Regions from separate parts of the Lactiplantibacillus sp. C232 genome, predicted to be linked through region 2. Evidence: a T-box and tRNA genes for the amino acid it is inferred to sense, from the RefSeq annotation. Region 2 holds a T-box; the other holds one or more tRNA genes.
The links. The T-box of region 2 lies ahead of leuS (leucine--tRNA ligase). A T-box ahead of a tRNA ligase gene usually reads a tRNA of that ligase, here a tRNA-Leu.
Positions count from the first base shown of each region.

Region 1: it has a tRNA-Leu gene. The T-box ahead of leuS (leucine--tRNA ligase) is inferred to sense a tRNA for this amino acid. The anticodon was not compared.

Region 1 is NZ_JAMSKZ010000016.1:20,572-26,192, forward strand. Features, by position in the region: gene MZO41_RS13310 (Tex family protein) at 1-518, shown strand, start outside; gene MZO41_RS13315 (SprT family protein) at 518-964, shown strand; gene MZO41_RS13320 (homoserine dehydrogenase) at 1,030-2,316, shown strand; gene thrB (homoserine kinase) at 2,325-3,200, shown strand; tRNA gene MZO41_RS13330 (tRNA-Leu) at 3,256-3,340, shown strand; gene MZO41_RS13335 (hypothetical protein) at 3,424-3,621, shown strand; gene MZO41_RS13340 (hypothetical protein) at 3,796-4,305, opposite strand; gene MZO41_RS13345 (glycoside hydrolase domain-containing protein) at 4,389-5,621, opposite strand, start outside.
Region 2 is NZ_JAMSKZ010000001.1:30,416-36,036, reverse strand. Features, by position in the region: gene leuS (leucine--tRNA ligase) at 1-2,153, opposite strand, end outside; T-box leader at 2,292-2,502, opposite strand; gene MZO41_RS00160 (phosphatase PAP2 family protein) at 2,616-3,299, shown strand; gene mnmM (tRNA 5-(aminomethyl)-2-thiouridylate-methyltransferase MnmM) at 3,329-3,895, shown strand; gene MZO41_RS00150 (hypothetical protein) at 3,991-4,188, opposite strand; gene MZO41_RS00145 (glycosyltransferase family 4 protein) at 4,218-5,621, opposite strand, start outside.

The DNA.
Region 1 (5,621 bases), on a different contig from region 2:
TCATTGACGGCAAGAATGTTTTTGATAACACGGATATTCATCCAGAAAGTTATCCCGCAGCCAAAGCGTTATTGGCAGCGGCTGGATTGAAGACGACGGACGTTGGGACGACTAAAGCCCAACAGTTGAATCAATTAGATTTAACGCAACTTGCGACCAGCACCGGTGTCGGTGAACTGACCTTAAAGGATATTATTAGTAGTTTGCAAAAGCCCGGGCGTGATGTTCGTGATACGATGCCCGCACCGTTACTCCGGCAAGACGTTTTAAAGATGAGTGATCTAAAACCAGGGATGCATTTGCAAGGAACCGTACGCAACGTGGTCGACTTTGGGGCGTTTGTGGATATTGGTGTCAAGCAAGATGGCCTCGTACATGTCTCCAAACTAACGGATAAGTTCTTGAAAGATCCGCGTCAGGCGGTGGCAGTTGGCGACATCGTAACGGTGTGGGTCGAAGAAGTTGATGAACAGCGGCAGCGCATTGCTTTGACGATGATTGCACCGGCTGAAGCATAATGACTGATTTAGAGTTACAGCAGCTCGTTGCGACCATTTCCATGCGTGATTTTCACCGTCCGTTCCAGCACCGCGCTTATTTTAATGCTCGGTTACGAACGACGGGTGGTCGTTATCAGTTGGCCTCGCATGATATTGATATCAATCCGAAGATGCTGACTGATTTTGATGAGGCCACCTTGATTGGCGTCATCAAGCATGAATTGTGCCATTATCATTTACATTTGACTAAGCGGGGATATCGGCATCGTGATGCAGACTTTAAACGATTACTCGCGCAAGTGGATGGCTCGCGCTATGCACCAGCGCCGAAGCAGGCGACGGCCCGGCCGTATCGGTATATTTATGAATGCCAACGGTGTGGCCAGCGGTATTACCGCAAGCGCCGCATGGACACTCGCCGCTATACGTGTGGTCGTTGTCAGGGGCCAATTAAATTAGTCTGAAAAGGTTTGCTAAAGTGGTACGCTTCCGATAGAATTAGCTTAACTATTGATATGGAGGGATTAAGATGGAAACGATTAAAATTGGTGTGGTCGGACTAGGCACAGTCGGGACCGGCGTTGTAAAAATGCTTCAAGCGCATCAGGAAAAGATTTCAGAAATTACCGGTCGTAAGTTGGAACTAGCCTGCGTAGTTGTCCACAACTTGAAAAAGCACGAACAAGTTGATTTGGGGGACGTTCAGATGACCGACCAAATCGCGACCCTGCTTGATGATCCGTCCATTCAAATTATGGTCGAAGTGATGGGTTCAATTCATCCGGCGAAGGAATATATTACGCAAGCCTTGCAAGCTGGCAAACACGTGGTGACGGCCAATAAGGACTTGATTGCGCAATATGGCCGGGAGTTGGTTCAGATTGCTCGTGAAAATCATCGTGACCTGTTCTATGAAGCTAGTGTTGCTGGTGGGATTCCAATTTTACGGACGATTGATAATAGTTTCGCCGCTGACCGGATTCAACGGGTCATGGGAATCGTCAACGGGACCACTAATTACATCATGACGCAGATGCTGACTAAGCATTGGTCGTATGATCAAGCCTTGAGCTCAGCACAAGACTTGGGGTTTGCCGAAAGTGATCCCACTAATGATGTCGAAGGCCTTGATGCGGCGTTCAAGATGATTATTTTAACGCAGTTTGCCTTTGGGATGAGTCTTTCCCTCGACCACGTTCAAGTTCAGGGAATTACGAAAATCAGCCCAGAGGATATTGCGGAAGCTCACCAGCTTGGGTATACAATTAAATTACTCGGGATTGCGGAAGAAATTGACGATCGCATTGCGGTCTCAGTCGGGCCTGTGCTCGTTTCTGATCAGCATCCACTTGCCACGGTGCAAAATGAGAATAATGCTGTAATGGTAACGGGAACGGCTGTGGGGAACACGATGTTTTACGGTCCCGGCGCTGGAGAACTCCCGACCGCCAACAGTGTGCTGAGTGATATTACAACGGTTGCGAAAAATATTGCGTTGAATACGACTGGCAACACGTTTAACTCTTATCGCCAGGAGACAGTCTTAGCAACGCCTGAAGATGTTGTGTATCCTCACTTTATTGCCTTGAAGATGCGTGATGTGCCGGGGATGATGATGAAATTGACGGCGATTATGACCCGCGCAGAAGTTTCATTTAGTCGAATCATTCAAAATCAATTAGGTGACGGCAACGCTCGTGTTGTGATCATTACCCATGCCATGAATGATCAACAGTTAGCAGATATCACTCGTGAAATCGGTGAACAAGAGAATATGCAACTATTAGCGAGTTATAAAGTTTTAAAGAATGCGTAGGTGAGGACATGTTAACGATTTCGGTTCCGGCGACTTCCGCTAATCTTGGTCCCGGTTTTGATTCAATCGGTCTGGCGCTAGACATGCAATTAACGCTACAAGTGTTGCAACCTAGTGACCATTGGCAGATTGACCATCCCTTTGGGGCGGATGTGCCGACGGATGAACGCAACTTAATTATTAAAACGGCGTTGCATTTGGTACCAGATTTACAACCACAGCATTTACAGATGGCTTCAAAAATCCCGTTAGCGCGCGGATTGGGTAGTAGCTCGACGGCCATCGTAGCCGGCTTAGTGCTGGCAAACGAATTGACCGGCGCAACGCGCTCTTCTGCTGAGCTACTGGAAGTTGCCACTCAACTGGAGGGTCATCCAGATAACGTTGCACCAGCCCTATTAGGAGGCTTGGTTGTGGCGACGAACACTGATGAACGCGTCCGTGCGGTGAAGTTACCGTTACCGATGCTTTTTGCAAGTGTCTACGTGCCTAACGAACCGTTATTGACGACCGCCAGTCGCCAAGCCTTGCCAACTGAATTGGCGTACCACCAAGCCGTTACTGGTAGTAGTGTGGCGAATACGTTAGTGGCTGCTCTAGCAACTCAAAATTGGGACGTGGCGTTACCGCTGCTAGAACAGGACCAGTTCCATGAACAGTATCGGGCTAAGTTAGTGCCGGCACTACAAACGGTTAGAGACCATGCCCACGCTCTGGGATTAACGGGGACTTATTTGAGTGGTGCTGGGCCGACGGTGATTACTTTGGGTGATTACGGTCAACTCGCTACGTTGCAGGCACAATTGAGCCAAGATACAACACTCACCGGCCAATTATTCTTATTGCCAATGGATGCAACTGGTGTAAAAGTACAAAAATCTTAAAATAAGCTTGTCAGACTCGCAAAATTTTGTTATGATATTTTTTGTGAGTTGTGATGCGGCCATGGCGGAATTGGCAGACGCGCAAGATTAAGGATCTTGTCGGGGTTAACCCGGTGGAAGTTCGAATCTTCTTGGCCGCATTTTATATACAGAATAGCCGATATTGATACGAGAAATCGTTGATATATCGGCTTTTTTATTGATTCTCTGTCAACTTTTCCGTGTGACCTGGGCGCGCCTCGTAAAAGTAGCGCTTGAAACTCTAGGCGGAGCTACAGATTTAAACGCTATTTATCAACTACTCGATGGTTGTCGTAAGGCTAACAATAATCGTAATTGGCAAGCTAAGATTCGCCAGACTTTGCAACAATCAGATTATTTTGATCATGTAACCCGCGGCGTTTATCAATTAGCAGCATAGTCAAAAAGGCATCCGCTGGTACTGCGGTGACCCAAGCTGGTAAAGGAATTGAATGGAACTCTGCTACCAAAGTAACTTCATACGCTATCTCGTAGGTTTTACCATTTGTTGATTCATGTTCAAACGTAGAATCGACCTTAATTGTGCATTTGTTCGGCTCCGGAATAGTTTGATTTAAGAAAAAATGTTAAATAAGATATCATAAAATTCAGAGTTGAAAATTGCTGGTAGTAAAAATAAAAGAGTCAAAGTTATCGTACATATTGTTCGACATGTCATTAATTTTATAAAGGATTTATGTGGCAGCGTCCCAAATTCTTTTTTTTCTGCTCTTGACCAGTACTTATATTCATAGTAAGGAGTGACAACCCCGATAAAAATATATGATGCTGATGCAATGGCAAGTAAAAAAAGTGAGACAATCACAAACTTGAACGCAAATAAAATAATTCCAATCCACATTACTATTAGTCCCAGCGTACTAAAGAGGATACTTATTTTTAACTGTCGCCGATATTCTCTAATTGGTTTAGTTATCAGTATCTTACGGATTAGTTGTTTAGATTTTGGATTTTGTGATGTGTAAGTGAATGCCTTTGGTGTAAAGAGTGCAAAGAGCAAGCTCAGAATGAAAATTGCCAAAAACATAATCCATACAAAAAATAAAAATTGTGTTGTGTCCATATTATTTACCACTCCTAATTTTTATATAAAAAACGATCGGATGACTCCAATCGTTTTGTCTAACCATATAGCATTTTACATTATTACGCAGCAGCTAAGGTAATTAATCCGGGGATAATCGACGGTAAAAATGTGGCTGTCATTATTAAACCAGTTATTGCGAGAGCAACAACTGCGGCAGTACCAACACGCAGTAACACAGTTGTGATTTCAGGTGCATTTGCTTTTGCATCCTCCACTGAGGTGTTGTGTTCATCCGCTTGTACAGCGGTGACCCAAGCTGGTAAAGGACTGATAATTGAATGGAACTCTGCTACCAAAGTAATTTCATACGCTATCTCGTAGGTTTTACCATTTGTTGATTCATGTTCAAATGTAGAATCGACCTTAAATGTGATAGATGTACCGGTTGCTTTAACAGACATACCAGTCTTGATGTCACCATCCTTTATTACTGAAGCTATTCCATCCAATGAAGCGGTCACCGTTGTATCAGTAAATCCAGCTGTGTTTTCAGCAATGATTTGCGAGATTTCATCATCTAATGCCAAATGAACGGAACCATCATTAATATTATAATTAATTGAAGTGTCACCATCGTCATCACTAATATTGCCTTCCAGGTCAACTGTTAAAGATAGATCCACAGCAGGAGTTTCAACTTTGTAAGTTTTACTGGTTGCTTCAATAGTTATATCTTTTACGAATGAAAAAATACTATCAGTTTCACTCAGGTTTTGAATAATTTCATTTATTTTAGCTAAATCATCGCTACCTCCAACGCTGCTACCAGCTGAAAAATCATCAACAGCTGTCGAACGACTACTGTTAGAGGCGACCTTATCGATGTAGAAGTCGTCAAAAGCGACTTCATTGAACTGATCAAAAGACCATTCGCTCGGCATTGGGAAACCGAGATTGCCAGAAAATCCAGTAGACATGTCGGAAACGAACGCTTTGTCGGCCAACCCATCCGTAATAATCGTGTTGGCAACATTTCGGGTAGCGTAAATACCGACTTTAAAACCGAAACTATTGATCCCGCTGGCAACACCTGTAAAGTATGGTTCGACCGTGCCTGCTATGTCACCATCCTGAATATCGACGTCTACAGCGAAGTAGATAATCGTATCGTCAGGAAAGCCTAATTGCATGGCGGCTAAACCAGCTTTACGGCCATCACTGCTACCCTTGGTCTGGGTAAAGTAATCTTCATCATCGGATGCGCCATCTTGATAGATTGGGAAGATCTTTAGACCAGCATTAGTTAGAATACTGATTTCACTGGTGGTTAAATTTTTATCAACTTCACTACT
Region 2 (5,621 bases):
TCCGACAAATGTGGTGCAATCGGTGACAGTAACTTCACAAAGCCTTCGATATAAATGATTGGTAAATCGTCGACCTTGTATGCTTCGTTTACGAAGACCATCATTTGTGAAATCGCAATGTTAAAGCGCATAGCTTCATAGTCTTCCGTGACTTTCTTAACGGTTTCGTTGTAGATTTTCGTCAACTTACCATCATTGATAGTCGTGATTCGATCGCGAACACGATTGTTTTCATCGATCATTAAGCGCCAAACCCGTTCGATCCACTTATTGGCACCATGTAACCCATCGGTACTCCACGGAATCGAAGCTTCCAATGGTCCCATGAACATTTCGTATAACCGCAACGTATCGGCACCATATTGGTCAACAATATCATCGGGGTTAACCACGTTCCCCCGCGACTTAGACATCTTTTCGTGATTATCACCCAAAATCATCCCTTGGTTAACTAACTTCTGGAATGGTTCCTTGGTTGGCACAACGCCTAAGTCATATAAGAACTTGTGCCAGAAACGTGCGTAAAGCAGATGTAAGACCGCGTGTTCTGCACCGCCCACGTATAAGTCAACGGGTGACCAGTACTTCAACTTGTCATAATCGGCCAAAGCTTCACGGTTGTGCGGATCAACGTAACGCAAGAAGTACCATGAACTCCCGGCCCATTGTGGCATCGTGTTGGTTTCACGCTTCCCCTTACGACCGTTTTCATCGACGACATTTACCCAGTCGTCGATATTCGCTAACGGGCTTTCACCAGTTCCTGATGGTTCCAGGTTCTTAGTTGCTGGTAACCGCAATGGTAGTTCATCTTCAGGAACCAGCGTCGTTTCGCCGTCTTCCCAGTGAATAACTGGAATCGGTTCGCCCCAGTACCGTTGCCGTGAGAAGATCCAATCACGTAACCGATAGTTGACCTTCTTTTCACCGGCATGGTGTTCACCTAACCAGTCAATCATCTTATCAATAGCTGGTTGCTTAGCTAAACCGTCAACAAAACCTGAGTTGATGTGTTCCCCGTCGCCAGTGTAAGCTTGTTGGTCATAATCATTATCACCCGCAATGACAGGTTTGATTGGCAAATCAAATTTTTGTGCAAATTCAAAGTCCCGATCATCATGAGCAGGCACTGCCATGATGGCCCCAGTTCCATATGAAGCCAGAACATAATCGGCAATCCAGATTGGCAGTTTTTCACCATTAACCGGGTTGATGCCGTAGCTACCAGTGAAGACCCCGGTCTTGTCCTTATTCAAATCAGTCCGTTCAAGGTCTGACTTGCTGGCGATTTTAGCTTTGTATGCTTTGATAGCGTCCGCTTGTTCGGGTGTCGTCAATTGTTCAACTAAGTCGTGTTCAGGTGCCAAGACCATGTAACTTGCGCCAAACAGCGTGTCTGGCCGCGTTGAGAACACTTCAATCTCGGTATCGTCAGGTTGACCAGCAACCTTGAAACGAATGGATGCGCCAACTGAGCGGCCAATCCAGTTACGTTGTTGCTCTTTGATGTTTTCTGGCCAATCAATATCGTCCAGGTCATCAATCAACCGGTCCGCATAGGCCGTGATTTTGAGGCTCCATTGCTTCATTGGCACCCGGTAAACATCATAGCCACCGCGTTCCGTCTTACCATCAACCACTTCTTCGTTAGAAACAACCGTTCCACCCATCATATCAGGAGCCCAGTTGACCAACGTTTCAGATTCGTAAGCCAAGCCCTTCTTATAGAGCTGTTCAAAGATCCACTGCGTCCACTTGTAGTAACTTGGATCAGTCGTATTCACTTCACGGTCCCAGTCATATGAAAAACCTAATGACCGAATCTGACGTTTGAAGTTTTTGATGTTCTTGGCCGTAAAGTCCTTCGGGTTATGCCCCGTCTTGAGCGCATATTGTTCAGCGGGTAAACCGAATGCGTCCCAACCCATTGGATGTAAGACATTGTACCCTTGCATCCGCTTGAACCGTGACATAATATCCGTGGCCGTATACCCTTCAGGATGTCCAACGTGTAATCCTTGACCAGATGGGTATGGGAACATGTCTAAGGCGTAATACTTCTTCTTATCCGTCGTATCTAATGTTTTGAAGGTTTTGTTTTCCTTCCAATAATGTTGCCATTTGCGTTCAATGACTTTATGGTTGTATGCCATAGTAGTGCCCCTTTCTTGCTGCCTTGTATGTAAAAGCTAGCATTGCGACTTTCCAACTGACTATTCAAGATGGCATTTTCATGCTTCAACTCAGTAAAAGCGGTTAAAAAACAAAAAAATCCTATAAGCCAATTAAGCTTATAGGACGAAAACGGGTTCCGCGGTACCACCTATGATTCCACGTTACCGTGGCCTCTTGGGAATCTTAACGCGAAACCACGTCCGTACCTACAATCTTGTTCAGCCGGAAGACTCGAAGGTGAGTTCATGATTGGTGAATCCCCGTTTGCAACTACCACGGAGTTTCTGCAAAACACCAGCCACTACTATTCCTTCTCAGAGTCGTAAAGTTATTGTTTTCATAGTAGCAAACCAGCACGTTTTTTTCAAGGGCCCAAGCCCCGCTGGCGATAAATTTTATCATCGGCATTAATCGGACCCCTGATAAAAAATGCTATAATAATGGCAATAATTTATTTATCGGAGGAATCAGTATTGAAGCAACGATCCTGGCAACGTTCGGACAGTTTGATTCTACTTATATTTATAGGCTGGTTAGGCTGGACGGCCGCGGTATGGCAACGGGCGCCTTGGTTAACACACTTTGATACCACGGTTGCTAATTTTTGGCATCATAGTCCCCAGTGGTTTCAACACGTGATGGTCACGTATACGCAGCTTGGCAATCCCCACACCATCACCATAATCACGTTGATTATCGGCCTGGCACTCTGGCTGGGCCATAACCCACGCGGCGCAGTCTTCTTTTGGGTCACCACCTGGCTGATTGCCGGCTACGGTAATTATCTCATCAAACAGGTCATCATGCGGCCACGGCCAACCGCTTGGCGACTTGTCCAAATTGGGGGGTATAGTTACCCCAGCGGGCACTCGACAACAACGACCGTTCTTATCGGTAGTCTGCTCGTGTTGGCATTTGACTACTGGCACCGCAATGCCTTGACTGGCTGGCTCACTGCCCTCGGCATAACGGCCATCTTGTTAATGATGATCAGCCGGGTCATCGTGGGCGTCCACTATCCCAGCGATACAATCGGTGGCCTTTTACTTGGAAGTGTTTTACTATATATAAGTGCGCGTTTTAGTACGCGTTATCGGCACGGACCGCTTCGATTGCGGCCCTAATTCATGAATTCAACAAGGGGGTAACACTCATTCAACTCAGTTCGGCATTAGCTTATAGCCACGCGCTAATGAACCAAGTCGTCAATCCCGGTGACCATGTGATTGACGCGACGGTTGGCAACGGCCATGATACCGTCTACCTCGCCAAGCTGGTCGGGACTACTGGTCGCGTCGACGGGTTCGACATTCAATCAGCGGCCATTGAAGCGACGACAACTGCCTTAGATAAAGCAGCGCTCACCCATCAAGTCACTCTGTGGCAAACGGGCCATGAACACATCGCAGATAAGATTGCCGCTGATCAACCTATCAAGTGTGCCGTCTTTAACCTGGGCTATTTACCAGGTGGCGATAAACAAATCATTACGAAACCAACGACAACGTTAACGGCCATAAAAGCCATTCAGGAACGCCTCGTCACCAACGGACTCATTATCCTGCTAGTCTATGCTGGTCATCCCGGTGGTGCGACAGAAGCACAAGCCGTTTTGGATTACGTAACGAATTTAGACCAGCATCAATTCCAAGTCCTACAATATCAGTTTATTAATCAAGTCCATGTGCCGCCATATTTGTTGGCCATTCAGAAACGTTAATTTAACGATAAATTAGCCGAAAAGACCTGTCAGACGATTAGCTTCGTCTGACAGGTCTTTTCAATTAGATACTTAACTTAAAAACCAATGGTACCTTACTTCTCCCACGGATACTTACCGTTCTCATCCTTAGGGGTATTACGCATGATCCGCTTAGTTCCCTCGTCCATCTCGTTACGCCGCTTCTTACGATTATGGTGACGAACAATTAGGACAAGACCACCGATGCCACAGTACACGATCATTCGGGTAAACATCTTAACGGTCCCATAAATGGTCATAAGCATTAACATTTTGCGCCCTCCCTTGCCGTCAAATCTACTTAAGCCGTGATCTTAGCAGGCTTAAAGTAATCTAACAATGCTTGCCACTGCTTGAAAACGGCTTCTTCTGAATAACGCTTGGCATTTTCATAGGCCTGAGCACTGTATTGTGCCAGCTGCCCTTGATTCTTCAACAATTCTAAAATCGTTTTGGTCAATTGTTGCACATCGCCGTCTGTCGTTAGGATTCCACTCTTATGATCCTGAATAATATCACTCGGGCCGTACTTCACGTCATTGGCAACCATTGGTAACCCATGGGCTTGAGCTTCTAACAACATCAATGAGAATCCTTCAGCTCGACTTGGCAAAAGTCCTAATTGGGCCCGATTGTAAACGGCATTGACATCCGTGGTATACCCCTTGAACAATACCACATCTTCCAAGTGCGCTGCAGCAACTTGTGCATGTAGTTGCTTTTCAATATCCCCGTTCGCATAACCCCATAATTCCAACTTGGCATCAGGAAACTGCTTGTGAACTTCAACAAAGGCTTCGATTGAATGATTCTGTTGCTTTTCAGGTGCCAGCCGCGCAACTTGCACGACGAGGTCTTTTTGTCGTTGGTCAAACTTCACCGGCGCGGCTTTTAACGTAGCATTATCAACATAGCCAACCGGAATAGTGAACGCTGGAATATCCTTACCAAAGCGGGCTTCCACGTCCTTAGTTTGTTCCGGTGTCGCAGAAATGACCGCGTCCCAAGCCGCCCAATTATTCAGCGCATTAGCATAATTATTGTTCAAGGTAGAATGCATAATATCCTTAGCATCACTCACATGGTTATTATGTAGATGCAAGACTTTCTTAGCTGGTGTGGTCATATTGAATAAGCCCCAGGCACATTCAACGGTCCGATCACAAATGAAGACATTTTGTTCATCATTCAACTGGTTAAGTTCATCATAGAAGTAACGGGTCAGTTCATTCATCCCATTAAAAGTATGGCTCTGCTCGTTGTAGTTCAAGACGCGCCACGTGATTCGCTCCTGACCAGCGTGATTTAACAAGTGTAACTTCTCCACGTGAATCAATCCATCCGGGCCAAAGTACGCTTCTTGGGCAATCTTACCGTCCCAGTCAAATAATTGTTCAAGACACTTAAAGCCCCGCGTATCCCACCAACTCATCTTGAGCGTACGACCATTAACGTCAAAGTATTGCACATTGCTAACAGCTTCCGTACCGGCCCGAAGGTAAATAATCATGATTAACTTACCACGTTCCATGACTTGAATCTGATTATCCTTCCGGGTTTTGATAGCATCGGCTGGCACTTCAAAGTCGGCCAAATCAAACCTTTGACGCTTGACCGACTGACTACCACAAAAGAAGTCAAAAAGATTAACAAAATCAGCATCGGCAATGTTGGCCCCTTCAAGCACATCGTGCAAATTCATTGC